2 linked regions of the Variovorax paradoxus genome follow. Each later gene encodes a partner of the first gene's protein in a complex. Links are inferred from orthologs where the notes say so. Each region holds a gene or a part of one and is shown in the gene's direction. Other genes may lie near its edges.

Region 1 (8,742 bases):
AGCAGCGTGAAGAAGGGCATGACCACGCCCATCACCCAGTTCTGGCCGAAGTCGAGCGCCGCGCGGCGGTATTTTTCGTCGGCCTGGGCGGCCAGCAGGTCGAGTCGCGCCACCACTTTCGACAGTTCGCGGTCGGCCACGAGGTTGCGGCCGCGGTCGCTGATTTCGGTGGCCAGCAGCAGCGGCTGGCCGTCGGGGCCGGTCTTGGAGGAAATGAGCCAGAGCGAAATTTCGAAGTTGCGCGCGGCCCGGAAGCTGTTCTCGGCGTTGACGCCATCGATCATGGTCTGGTCCCAGGTGTCGCCGTTGGCCTGCTTGAGCATCGTGGCCCAGCCGACCACCAGCGCCGCCACGCGGTCGCCCTGGTAGCCCTGCGGCCCGGTGTCGAAGGCCATGCGGATCGCGTCGATGCCGGTGGCGCCCTTCAGCTCAGGCAGGGGCGGGCCCTTGAGCACGGCGTCCCAGGCGCGCTGGGTGGCTTCGTCCATGCTGGCCGCCGACTTGCGCCATTCGCGCGGGTTGCGCTTGTACAGGGTGCTCTGGACCCGGCGCACCGACTGCAGGTTGTCGCGCAATGACAGGTTCGCGATGCGGTTGGCGCCGGACTGCAGCCATTCCTGGTTGTTGTAGGGTTCGGCGCGTTGGGTGTCGCGTACCGACGAGCAGCCGGCAAGACCGAGCAGGGCGGCCGTGCCCGCCAGCAGCCAGGTTCGTCTTACGGCAAGGGGTGAAACCGGGGAATCGCTCATGCCCTGACGTTATCATCCACGGCTGGGGCGGCGGCCTGCATCAAGCTGCGGGCCCGTGCAATTTTCCTTACAAATCAATACCTTGGCGCTACAGCCAAGGCAGGCCGACAAGTCGTGCGTCTTAATTCCATCAAGCTTTCGGGCTTCAAGTCGTTCGCCGAACCCACCAACTTCCTGCTGCCGGGCCAACTGGTCGGCGTTGTCGGGCCCAACGGTTGCGGCAAGTCGAACATCATGGACGCGGTGCGCTGGGTGCTCGGCGAGTCGCGCGCGTCGGAGTTGCGCGGCGAATCGATGCAGGACGTGATCTTCAACGGCACGACCACCCGCAAGCAGGCCAGCCGTTCGAGCGTGGAACTGGTGTTCGACAACGCCGACCACCGCGCCGGCGGCCAATGGAACCAGTTCGGCGAAATTGCCGTGCGCCGCGTGCTCACCCGCGATGGCACCAGCAGTTACTACATCAACAACCAGCCGGTGCGCCGCCGCGACGTGCAGGACGTGTTCCTGGGCACGGGCCTCGGGCCCCGCGCCTACGCCATCATCGGCCAGGGCACGATCAGCCGGATCATCGAATCGAAGCCCGAGGAACTGCGCCTGTTCCTCGAAGAAGCCGCAGGCGTTTCCAAGTACAAGGAGCGCCGCCGCGAAACCGAAAACCGCCTGGGCGACACGCGCGAGAACCTCACGCGGGTCGAAGACATTCTTCGCGAACTCAACGCCAACCTCGAGAAGCTCGAAAAGCAGGCCGAGGTGGCCGCGCGCTACAACACGCTGCAGGGCGACGCCACGAAGAAGCAGCATCAGCTGTGGTTCCTGAAGCGCAGCGAAAGCAACGCCGACCAGTCCAAGATCAAGGCCGACTCCGAAAAGGCCATCAACGACCTCGAATCGCGCACGGCTGATCTGCGCCACATCGAAGCCGAACTCGAAACCGTGCGCCAGGCCCACTACGGGGCCGGCGACCAGGTCAACCAGGCGCAGGGCAAGCTCTACGAGGCCAGCGCCGAAGTCGGCCGGCTCGAGGGCGAGATCCGCTTCGTGGTCGAAGGCCGCCAGCGCGTCGAGCAGCGTCTTGTGCAACTGCGCGAGCAGATGGGCCAGTGGGGCCGTCGCCGCGAAGAAGCCGAAACCGAGATCGAAACCCTGGCCGGCGCGGGCGTGGACGCCGAAGAGCAGGCCATCATGCTGGCCGCCCAGCTCGAAGAGCACGACGCGCGCATGCCCGACCTCGAAGAAGCCGTGCAGCGTGCGCAGGACGAAGCCAACACCCAGCGCACGACCGTGTCGCAGGTGCAGCAGCAGATCCAGGTGCTGGCCGCCGATCAGCGCAACATCGAAGAACAAAGCCGCCAGCTCACGCAGCGCAGCGAACGCCTGCGCGCCGACCAGAACGCACTGGCCGCGCCCGACGAAGCCCGCCTGCTCGACATGCAAGAGCAGCACGCGATGGCGCAGGAAGCCGCCAGCGAAGCCGAAGCGCGCCTGCACGAACTGCAGGAAGCCGTGCCGCAGCTCGACGACGACCGCCGCGCCAAGCAGCAGGCCGTCAACACCGAGGGCGCCCGCCACGCCGAGTACTCGGCCCGCCTCGAAGCGTTGCGCGCACTGCAGGAAAAGGTCAAGACCGACGGCAAGCTGGCTCCCTGGCTCGCCAAGCACGGCCTCGAAGGCCTGCAAGGCCTGTGGAGCCGCATCCACATCGAACAGGGCTGGGAAAGCGCGCTCGAAGCTGCGCTGCGCGAGCGCCTGGGCGCGCTCGAAGTCAGCCGCCTGGAGATGGTGCGCGCCTTCGGCAACGACGCGCCGCCCGCCAAGCTCGCCTTCTACAGTCCGCCGGCCGCCGGGGCACCCGAAGGCACCGCGACGCTGCCGCGCCTGTCGAGCCTTCTGCGCCTGAACGACGCGGGGCAACAGGCCTTGCTGAACGACTGGCTGCACGGTTGCTACACCGCCGCGAGCTTCGAAGAGGCGCTGGCCCAGCGCGCCACGCTGCAGCCCGGCGAAGTCATCTATGTGCGCAGCGGCCATGCCGTGTCCTCGCACAGCGTCAATTTCTACGCACCCGACTCCGAGCAGGCTGGCCTGCTGGCTCGCCAGCAGGAAATGGAAAACCTGGAGCGCCAGCTGCGCGCCCAGACGCTCATCAACGAAGAGGCGCGCACCGCGCTGGTCCGCGCTGAAGCCGCTTACGCCGACGCCGCCCAGCGCCTCGTGACTGCGCGACGCGAAGCCGCTGAAACCCAGTCGCGCGCGCACGAACTGCAGGTCGAGACCCTGCGCATGACGCAGCTGGCCGAGCAGACCCGTGCCCGCAGCCAACAGTTGGCCGCCGATCTCGGCGAAGTCGACGCGCAGCTCGAAGAACTGCAAGAGAAACGCATCGCCGCCGAAGGCCGCTTCGAAGAGCTCGACATGCAGCTGGCCGACAGCCAGGAGCGCCATGCCGAGCTCGACGAACGCGTGATCGAGGCCAGCCGCGCACTGGCCGCGAGCCGCGAGCAGCACCGCAGCCTCGAACGCCAGGCGCAGGAGGCGACCTTCTCGCAGCGCACGCTCGAAGCCCGCCGCGCGGAACTTAACCGCTCCATTGAAACGGCAATGCAGCAGACCGTGGCGCTGACCGACGAAGACGAGCGCGCCCGCGCTGAGCTGAGCCGCCTGTCCGACGCCGCCGCACAAGCCGGCCTGCAAGATGCCTTGGCCCTCAAGCTCGAACGCGAAACCGCGCTGGGCTCGGCGCGCAGCCAGTACGACGACCTCACGCTCAAGCTGCGCGCCAGCGACGAGCGCCGCCTGCAGCTCGAGCGAGAACTCGACCCGCTGCGCCAGCGCATCACCGAGTTCCAGTTGAAAGAGCAGGCCGCGCGCCTGGGCGTAGAGCAATATCAGCAGCTGCTGGACGACGCCGGTGCCGACCTCGAGGCCATCGAGCAGTCGATCGAAACCGACAAGGTGAAGCTCACCGGCCTGCAAAGCGAAATCGACCGCCTCAACCGCGAGGTGGTCGCGCTCGGCGCGGTGAACCTGGCCGCGCTCGACGAACTGGCCATTGCCAGCGAACGCAAGACCTTCCTCGACGCCCAGTCGGCCGACCTGAACGAAGCCATCGGCACGCTCGAAGACGCCATCCGCAAGATCGACGCCGAAACGCGCGACCTGCTCGGCGGCACCTTCAAGATCGTCAATGAGCACTTCAGCCGTATGTTCCCGGAGCTGTTCGGTGGTGGCAATGCCAAGCTGATGATGACCGGCGACGAAATCCTCGACTCCGGCGTGCAGGTGATGGCCCAGCCCCCGGGCAAGAAGAACCAGACCATCCACCTGCTCTCGGGCGGCGAGAAGGCGCTCACGGCCATTGCGCTCGTGTTCGCCATCTTCCAGCTGAACCCGGCGCCGTTCTGTCTGCTCGACGAAGTGGACGCGCCGCTGGACGACGCGAACACCGAGCGCTATGCCAAACTCGTCACCGCCATGAGCCGTGAAACCCAGTTCCTCTTCATCAGCCACAACAAGATCGCCATGGAAATGGCCGAGCAACTGATCGGCGTGACGATGCAGGAGCAGGGCGTGTCGCGCATCGTCGCGGTCGACATGGAGTCGGCGGTCTCGATGGTCGAAGCCGCGTAAGCCGAGCGGCACCCATGAGCAACCTCACTCTCGCCCTGGCAATCTTCGGCGGCCTCGTTCTCGCGGCCGTCGTGGGCTACGAGGCCATGATGTCGCGCCGCAATGCACCGCGGCAGCCCGATGCGGTTGACCTCGCGCTGGCCGATGCAGAGCGCGCAATGTCGGGCTCGCCCGACGGCGCGGAGCCGATGCTGCACGTCGACCCGTACCAGGTGCAGCAGGGCGCCGATCGCCACGAGCCTTTATTCGACCCCGACCTGCCGGCGCCCAGCGGCGTGCCCGTACCGACCGGCGAGCGCCGCGGCGGGCTCGATCCGCTCATCGACGTGATCGCGCCGATCTCGCTCGACGGCCTGGCCTCGGGCGACGCAGCCATTGCCGCCATGCCGTCGACGCGGCGCGCGGGTAGCAAGCCGGTGGCCATCGAGGGCCTGAACGAACACAACGGGCAGTGGGAGCCGCCCGTGCCCGGGCAGCGTTACAGCGCCTTCCAGGTCGGCGTGCAGCTGGCCAACCGCACGGGCGCGCTCAACGAAATCGAGTATTCCGAATTCGTGGTCAAGGCGCAGGCCTTTGCCGACGCGGTCAACGGTGCGCCCGAGTTCCCCGAGATGCTCGACGAAGTGGCACGCGCCCGCGAGCTCGACCAGTTCGCCAGCGCGCATGACGCGCAGCTGGGCTTTGTTCTGCGCGCATTGCATGCGGCCTGGAGCCCGGGCTATGTGCAGCAGAACGCGGCGCGGCTCGGCTTCGTGGCCGGCATCATTCCGGGGCGCATGGTGCTGCCGACCAGCGAAGTTGGTTTGCCGCCGGTCCTCGGGCTGGCCTTCGACACGCAGGCTGCGCTGGCCGACGACCCAGCCCAATCGGCCATTCGCGAACTCAGCCTGAGCCTCGATGTGCCGCAGGTCGATCGCGGCGAAGAGCCGTTCCGCCGCATGCGCGAAGCCGCCGCCACGCTGGCGCGCGAAATGGACGGCGTGGTCACCGACAGCGACGGCCAACTGCTGCGCGACGAGACGATGGACGTGATCGGCGCTGACCTCGAGCAGCTCTACGACACGCTCGATGCGCGCGACCTCGCTGCGGGTTCTCCGCTGGCGCGACGCCTCTTCAGCTAACAACTCCGACCTTCGGGAGACACCCCATGACGACGCGCGACGAAGCGGCACGCGAAGCCGCCGCACTGAGCGAACAGCTCCACCGGCACGCCCACCTCTACTACGTGCTCGACACGCCCGAACTGCCGGACGCGGAGTACGACAAGCTCTTCCAGCGCCTGCAGGCCATCGAGGCCGAGTTTCCCGATCTGCGCACGCCCGATTCGCCGACGCAGCGCGTGGGCGGCAAGGTGCTCGACGGTTTCGTCAAGGTGCGCCACAAGGTGCCGATGTTGTCGATCCGCACCGAAACCGACATCACGCCCGGCGGCGCGAGCGCCTTCGATGCGCGCGTGCGAAAGGAGCTGGGCTTGCCCGAGGACGGGCCGCAGGTCAGCTATGTCTGCGAGCTGAAGTTCGACGGCCTCGCCATGAACCTGCGCTACGAGAACGGCGTGCTGGTGCAGGCCGCCACGCGCGGCGACGGCGAGGTGGGCGAAGACGTCACGCAGAACATCCGCACCGTGCGCGAGATTCCCTTGCGGCTCAACGGCACGGCGCCGCCCGTGGTCGAGGTGCGCGGCGAGGTCTACATGAAGCGCGCCGATTTCGACGCACTCAACGAGCGCCAGCGCCAGAAGATCGCGGATGGGCAGAAGAACGAGAAGGTGTTCGTCAATCCGCGCAATGCGGCAGCCGGCGCGGTGCGTCAGCTCGACCCGGCGATTGCCGCGGCGCGGCCCCTGAGCTTCTTTGCCTATGGGCTGGGCGAAGTCACGCCGGCGGCCGAAGGCGGGCCCGACTGTCCGACGCAGTTCGACTGGCTGCAGCAGTTTCATGCGTGGGGCTTTCCAGTGGCAACGCAGACGGCGCGGGCTACGGGTGCTATTGAACTCATAGCGTTCCACGAAAACATCGGCCGCCAGCGCGATGCCTTGCCCTACGACATCGACGGCGTTGTCTACAAGGTCGACAGCATCGAGCTGCAGCGGCAGCTGGGCTTTGTCTCGCGCGAGCCGCGCTGGGCCGTGGCTCACAAGTACCCGGCCCAGGAGCAACTGACCGAAGTGGTCGGCATCGAGATCCAGGTTGGGCGTACGGGCAAGCTCACGCCGGTGGCCAAGCTCGCGCCGGTGTTCGTCGGCGGCGTGACCGTGACCAACGCCACGCTGCACAACGAAGACGAAGCGCGCCGCAAGGACGTGCGCGTGGGCGACACGGTGATCGTGCGCCGCGCGGGCGATGTGATTCCCGAAGTGGTTGGCGTGGTGCCCGAAAGCCTCGCAAAACCAGAGGGCGAGCGCGGCCCGCAGTTCACCATGCCGCACAAATGCCCCGTGTGCGACTCGGAAGCCGTACGCGAGGAGGGTGAGGTCGACTACCGCTGCACTGGCGGCCTGTTCTGCGCTGCGCAGCGCAAGGAAGCCATCCTGCACTTTGCGGCGCGGCGCGCGGTCGATGTCGATGGGCTGGGCGACAAGCTGGTCGAGCAACTTGTCGACGCCAACCTGATCCGCACCTTGCCCGATCTCTACAAGCTGGGCTTCACCACGCTGGCCGGGCTGGAGCGCATGGCCGAGAAGTCGGCGAAAAACCTTGTCGATGCGCTCGAAGCCTCGAAGAAGACCACGCTGCCGCGCTTCCTGTTCGGCCTGGGCATCCGCCACGTGGGCGAGACCACTGCGAAGGACCTGGCCAAGCACTTCGGCAAGCTCGACGCGATCATGGACGCGACCGAGGAGCAACTGCTCGAAGTGAACGACGTCGGCCCGGTGGTGGCGCAAAGCCTGCGCACCTTCTTCGACCAGCCGCACAACCGCGAGGTGGTCGAGCAACTGCGAGCCTGTGGCTTGACGTGGGAAGAGGGCGAGCCCGCCGCGCGCGCTCCGAAGCCTTTGGCGGGCCTGACCTTCGTCATCACCGGCACCCTTCCTACGCTGAGCCGTGACGAAGCGAAGGATAAATTGGAGGCGGCCGGTGCCAAGGTTTCCGGCTCCGTCAGCAAGAAAACCCATTACCTCGTGGCCGGGGAAGAGGCCGGGAGCAAGCTCGACAAGGCACGTGAGAACGGCGTCGAGATCATCGACGAGGCGCGTATGCTGGAGATACTCGCCAACGGTGTCCCGGCAGAAGACGCGGGCGAGTGAGCGGGAAAACGTGACGGCAGATCCTCTTTACCGGCCGTTACGCGACTTCATCGCAGCGCAGTCAACAGGGTCTACAACCTGGCGTTGAAAGCTAATTGAAGGCCACAAGGAGAGTCCCTCATGCAAAAAATTCGAGTTCTCGGTGCCTGTGTTGCACTCGGCGGCGTTGCGCTGCTGAGTGGCTGCGTGGGCGTGCCCGGCGATCCCTACTATGGCGGCGGAGGCTATTCGTCGGGGCCTTACTACAGCGAGCCTTCGCCCGTGGTGGTGGCGCCCGCGCCGGTCTACATCGAAGGTGGCGGCTACTACGAGGGTCGCCGTCCGTACTACTATGACCGCGGGCGTCCCTACTATGGTCGTCCGGGCTATCCCGTGCGGCCCGCCTATCCCGGCGTGCGTCCAACGGCCCCGCCGGCCTGGGGCGGCGGAGGTCGTCCTTCCGCCGTGGTCCCGGCGCGGCCCGGTGGTGTGCCGGGCATCACGCCCACGCAGCCGCAGCAGATGCCGCGAGGGCCTGCGCGGTTGTGGACCTCGCCTGACTCCAAGACGCAAACCCCTCCCTGACCCCACCAGGGGCGAGCGCGCGAGGCTGTCGCGATAATCCCGCCATGGCCATCCGCGAAATCCTCAAGATGGGCGACCCCCGGCTGCTGCGTATCGCGCAGCCGGTCGCCGCCTTCGACACCGACGAGCTGCACCTGCTGGTGCGCGACATGTTCGAGACCATGCATGCGGTCAATGGCGCCGGCCTTGCCGCGCCGCAGATCGGCGTAGACCAGCAACTCGTGATCTTCGGCACCGATGTCGTGAGCCCCCGTTATCCCGATGCTCCGCCGGTGCCCCGCACCGTGCTGCTCAATCCCGTCATCACGCCGCTGAACGACGAGGAAGAAGAGGGCTGGGAAGGGTGCCTGTCAGTGCCGGGCCTGCGCGGCGTGGTGCCGCGCTTCGCCAACATCCGCTATACCGGGTTCGACCCGTACGGCGACCCGATCGACCGGGTCGCCACTGGCTTTCATGCGCGCGTGGTGCAGCATGAAGTCGATCACCTGCTGGGCAAGCTGTACCCGATGCGGGTGCGCGATTTCTCGCGCTTCGGCTACACCGAGGTCCTGT
Region 2 (5,112 bases), 1.7 Mb from region 1 along the record:
CGCGTAGCCGCCAGGGAAGCTACGGCGCTTCGGTGCCCCGGTCAGGCGAGGAGCCGCTGCGCACCACGCGCTGGTCGTCGTTCAGCGTGGCGGCGAAGACCATGGCCGAGTTCGGCGGTTGCACCCAGCGCCATTCCCATTCGGTCTCGCGCTTGAGCGCATAGGGCGTGACCTTGGCGGGCTTGCCCAGCATCTTGCGCAGGTCTTCCATCATCATGCCGGGCTGCACTTTGGCGAAGTTCTCGGGCGTGAGCACCTGGCGCAGCGCGCTCATCTTGCCGTCGGCACCGATGGTGATCATGTAGTTCTTCTGGCCCGCCGGCTGGCGGTTGTACTCGAACACGCGACCGCCGCCCGGGGCGTCCCAGACGTTCTCGGGCTGGCCGAAACGGGCGCGTACGTCGGCCTCTGTGGACACGCCTTCTTCAAGCTCGGAGATGTTCTTCGAGTCGCATCCCACGAGAGCCATCACCGCCGCTAGAAACCCTGTTGCCATGCCGATCTGCCATCCTCGCCGTTGCTTCATGCCGTCCCCGGTAAAATTCGCGTCATAAAGGTCCAGTCTATGTCCATCTTCCGCCGCCCCCACTACACCTCCGAGATCACGAACTTCATCGAGGAGATGAAGGAAAAGAAGCCAACGCTGGAAGCCGAGCAGCGCGCCGGCCGCGCCCTCCTCTGGGACAAGCACCTCGACCGCAGCCTGCTCGAGGAGTACAGCGAAGCCCGCATTCCGATGCAGCCGTACGTCTACCAGACCCAGGCCAAGTAATTCCCCAATGCCGATTTGGCAGCACGCGCCCGTCCGCATTGCGCTGGTCGCTATTGAAACGATAGCAACAGCCCGATGAAGAGCGACGAGGACAACGGCACGCTGGTGGTCGACATGCCCGACGTGGTCGACCAGGTCGCGCTCGCGAGGCTCTATGGCGAGCCGCTGTTCGCGATGCCGAAGGACCTGTACATCCCGCCCGAGGCGCTGCAGGTGTTCCTGGAGGCCTTCGAAGGCCCGCTGGACTTGCTGCTCTACCTGATCCGCAAGCAGAACTTCAACATCCTCGACATCCCGATGGCGGGGCTCACGCGGCAGTACCTGAGCTACGTCGACGAGATTCGCCAGACCAACCTCGAACTCGCGGCCGAGTACCTGCTGATGGCCGCGATGCTGATCGAGATCAAGTCGCGCATGCTGCTGCCGCCCAAGAAGGTGGCCGACGGCGAAGAGGCTGAAGACCCGCGCGCCGAGCTCGTGCGCCGGCTGCTCGAATACGAGCAGACCAAGCTGCAGGCCGCCGCCCTCAGCGCCACGCCCACGTACGGCCGCGACTTCTGGAAGGCGCAGGTCTACATCGAGCAGTCGCTGAAGCCGCGCTTTCCCGACGTGGACGTGGTCGAGCTGCGCGACGCGTGGGCCGACATCATGAAGCGCGCCAAGCTCGTGCAGCACCACAAGATCTCCCGTGAAGAGCTCAACGTGCGCGAGCACATGAGCATCGTGCTGCGCCACCTGCAGGGACAGCGCTTCGTCGAATTCGAGAAGCTGTTCGACGTGTCGCGCGGTACGCCCGTGCTGATCGTCACCTTCATCGCGATGCTGGAGCTCGCGAAGGAAACGCTGATCGAAATCACGCAGGCGGAAGCCTTCGCCCCTATCTACGTCAGATTGGCTTATTCGCCAGCCTGATCCAACCGGTCCCCATACCCAGTGACTTCCGTCGTGCGCGACTTCGACGTTCTCATCGTCGGCAGCGGCCTGGCCGGCCTCTCGGCCGCGCTGCACCTGGCGCCCACGCACCGCGTGGCCGTGCTGACCAAGCGCGCGCTGAACGACGGCTCCAGCGCATGGGCGCAAGGCGGCATTGCGGCCGTGCTGGCGGCGGGCGACAGCTTCGACGCACACGTGGAAGACACGCTGGTGGCCGGCGCCGGCCTGTGCGACCCCGAGGCTACGCGCTTCGTGGTCGAGCATGCGCCCGAGGCCATCAGCTGGCTGCGCGAGCTGGGCGTGCCCTTCTCGGAAGAAGATGGCGGACTGCACCTGACGCGCGAAGGCGGCCACAGCCAGCGCCGCATCGTGCACGTGACCGACGCCACCGGCGCGGCCGTGCAGCAGGTGCTGATCGAGCGGGTGCGGCGCACGCTGAACATCACGCTGTTCGAGCACCACACTCTGGTCGACCTGATCACCGGGCCCAAGATCGGGCTCGATGACCCGGCCTGCCTGGGCCTCTACGCGCTCGACGACAAGACCGACGAGGTGCTGGCCTTCCGCGCGCCGCACACCATCCTGGCCACTGGCGGCGCGGGCAAGGTGTACCTGTACACCACCAACCCCGACACCGCCACCGGCGACGGCATTGCCGCCGCGTGGCGCGCGGGCTGCCGGGTGTCGAACATGGAGTTCATCCAGTTCCACCCGACCTGCCTGTATCACCCGCACGCCAAGTCTTTCCTGATCAGCGAGGCGGTGCGCGGCGAAGGCGGGCTGCTGAAGCTGCCCGAATCGGCGGGAGGCACCCGCTTCATGCCGAAGCACGACGAGCGTGCAGAACTCGCGCCGCGCGACGTGGTGGCCCGTGCGATCGACTTCGAGATGAAGAAGCACGGCCTCGACTGCGTGCACCTCGACATTTCGCACCAGCCGGCAGCGTTCCTGAAGGAACACTTCCCCAACATCCTGGCGCGCTGCCTGGAGCTGGGCATCGACATCACGCGCGAGCCCATTCCGGTGGTGCCGGCCGCGCACTACACCTGCGGCGGCGTGCTCAGCGACCTGAGCGGGCGCACCGACATCCCGGGCCTCTACGCCATCGGCGAGACCGCCTGCACCGGCCTGCACGGCGCCAACCGGCTCGCCAGCAACTCGCTGGTCGAGTGCATGGTGTTCGCGCGCGCGGCTGCCGGCGCTATCGCCGCCGCGCCGGCACGCGAGCGCGCCGAGCTGCCCGCCTGGGACGACAGCCGCGTCACCGACGCCGACGAAGCCGTGGTCATCTCGCACAACTGGGACGAGCTGCGCCGCTTCATGTGGGACTACGTCGGCATCGTGCGCACCAACAAGCGCCTGGAGCGCGCGAGCCACCGCATCGCGCTGCTGCAGGCCGAGATCCAGGAGTTCTATGCGAACTTCCACGTCACGCGCGACCTGCTCGAACTGCGCAACCTGGTGCAGGTGGCCGAGCTGATCGTTCGTTCCGCGCAGGCCCGCCACGAGAGCCGCGGCCTGCATTTCAGCCGCGACTATCCTTCGCTCGCCGAGCCCACCGCACCCACGGTGCTGGTGCCGCCGGACGACCGATAGCCCCACCCGCTTCGTTTTCTTCACTCAAGGATGCCCGGCCACCGACGCCCGCAGGGAGAAACCCAACCATGTCGAACACCACGCCCCCAATCACCGACACGCCGCCCGCTTCGCCCTACGGCACGCTGCCGCCGGCCTCCCCGCCTGCCTCGCGCAAGCCCGTGAGCCTGCCGCGCCTGGCCGACATGCACGCGCGCGGCGAGAAGATCGCCATGCTCACGGCCTACGACGCCACCTTCGCGGCCATGGCCGACGCCGCGGGCATCGACTGCCTGCTGGTCGGCGATTCGCTCGGCATGGTCTGCCAGGGCCTGAACAGCACGGTGGGCGTGAGCCTGGACACCATGCGCTATCACACCGACAGCGTCTCGCGCGGCCTGCGCCGCGTGCAAGGCACGACCTGGCTGATTGCCGACCTGCCCTTCGGCAGCTACCAGGAATCGCGCGAACAGGCGCTGCGCAGCGCCACGGTGCTGATGCAGGCCGGCGCGCACATGGTCAAGCTCGAGGGCGGCGGCTGGACCACCGAGACCGTGCGCTTCCTGGTCGAGCGCGGCATCCCGGTGTGCGCCCACCTCGGCTTGACGCCGCAGACGGTGCATGCACTGGGCGGCTACCGCGTGCAGGGCAAGGGCGACGCCGCCGGTGCGCTGCTGAAGCAGCAGGCCCACGCGCTGCAGGACGCGGGCGCCGCCATGCTGGTGCTCGAGATGGTGCCGGCCGCGCTGGCCGCCGAACTCACGGCCGAGCTGAAGCACTGCGCCACCATCGGCATCGGCGCCGGCAAAGCCACCGCTGGGCAGGTGCTGGTGTTGCACGACATGCTTGGCATCAACCTCGGGAAGATGCCGAAGTTTGTGCGCAACTTCATGGCCGACGCGCCGGGCGTGCTGCCCGCCCTCAAGGCCTACGTGCAGGCCGTCAAGGACGGCAGCTTCCCCGACGACCGACTTCACGCCTGGTAAGGAAGGAAACCTCTCATGTACATCGCACACACCATCGCCGAACTTCGCGACCACCTGGCCGCCTTCAAGCGCCCCGCCTTCGTCCCCACCATGGGCAACCTGCACGACGGCCACCTGGCCCTGGTGAAGCAGGCCAAGCCGCTGGGCGACGTGACGGTGGCGAGCATCTTCGTCAACCGCCTGCAGTTCCTGCCGCACGAAGACTTCGACACCTACCCGCGCACCTGGGACAGTGACTGCGAGAAGCTGCGCGCAGCCGGCTGCGACGTGCTGTTCGCGCCGGATGAGAAAGCGCTCTACCCCGAGCCGCAGACGTGCAAGGTGCACCCTGACCCGGCGCTGGCCGACATCCTCGAAGGGCACTTCCGCCCCGGCTTCTTCATCGGCGTGTGCACGGTGGTGATGAAGCTCTTTCAGTGCGTGCAGCCGCGCGTGGCGGTGTTCGGCAAGAAGGACTACCAGCAGCTGATGATGATCCGCCACATGGTGCGGCAATTCGCGCTGCCCATCGAGATCGTGGGTAGCGAGACTTTCCGCGCCGACGACGGCCTCGCGCTGTCGTCGCGCAACGGCTACCTGAGCGAGAGCGAACGCGCCGTGGCGGTGCAGCTGTCGAAGGCGCTGAAGGCGATGGCCGAGGCGGTGCGCTCGGGCGATCGCGACCTGGCCGCGATCGAAGCGCGGGCCATGCAGACGCTGACCGAGCGCGGCTGGCAGCCGGACTATCTCGTGCTGCGGCGCCGTGCCGACCTGCAGGCACCGGCCGCGGGTGAACCACTCGTGGCGCTGGCCGCGGCGCGCCTGGGCAGCACGCGGCTGATCGACAACCTCGAGATCGACTCCCCT

Evidence for each region. The genes of interacting proteins can lie anywhere in the genome.
Region 2: the proteins of smc (region 1) and NWF24_RS05275 are in contact, whole or in part, in a crystal structure (PDB 3ZGX), measured with the Bacillus subtilis proteins. The link is inferred for Variovorax paradoxus from one-to-one orthologs.

Annotation. Positions count from the first base shown.
Region 1 is NZ_CP102931.1:2,819,332-2,828,073, forward strand. The notes cover bases 532-4,579. They hold smc (chromosome segregation protein SMC), read left to right. Parts: upstream 532-863; coding sequence 864-4,379; downstream 4,380-4,579. Other genes in these bases: NWF24_RS13290 (hypothetical protein), read right to left, coding at 532-749; NWF24_RS13300 (cell division protein ZipA C-terminal FtsZ-binding domain-containing protein), read left to right, coding at 4,394-4,579. Outside these bases: more of NWF24_RS13290, read right to left, coding at 1-531; more of NWF24_RS13300, read left to right, coding at 4,580-5,500; NAD-dependent DNA ligase LigA, read left to right, coding at 5,527-7,626; NWF24_RS13310 (hypothetical protein), read left to right, coding at 7,747-8,190; def (peptide deformylase), read left to right, coding at 8,235-8,742. UniProt on the Bacillus subtilis protein: Required for chromosome condensation and partitioning.
Region 2 is NZ_CP102931.1:1,098,940-1,104,051, reverse strand. Bases 1-2,765 are described here. They hold NWF24_RS05275 (segregation and condensation protein A), read left to right. Parts: upstream 1-847; coding sequence 848-1,684; downstream 1,685-2,765. Other genes in these bases: nadB (L-aspartate oxidase), read left to right, coding at 1,718-2,765; NWF24_RS05280 (DUF3460 family protein), read left to right, coding at 566-772; NWF24_RS05285 (outer membrane protein assembly factor BamE), read right to left, coding at 20-496; NWF24_RS05290 (SulP family inorganic anion transporter), read left to right, coding at 1-7. Also shown: more of nadB, read left to right, coding at 2,766-3,301; panB (3-methyl-2-oxobutanoate hydroxymethyltransferase), read left to right, coding at 3,370-4,266; panC (pantoate--beta-alanine ligase), read left to right, coding at 4,282-5,112. UniProt on the Bacillus subtilis protein: Participates in chromosomal partition during cell division. May act via the formation of a condensin-like complex containing Smc and ScpB that pull DNA away from mid-cell into both cell halves.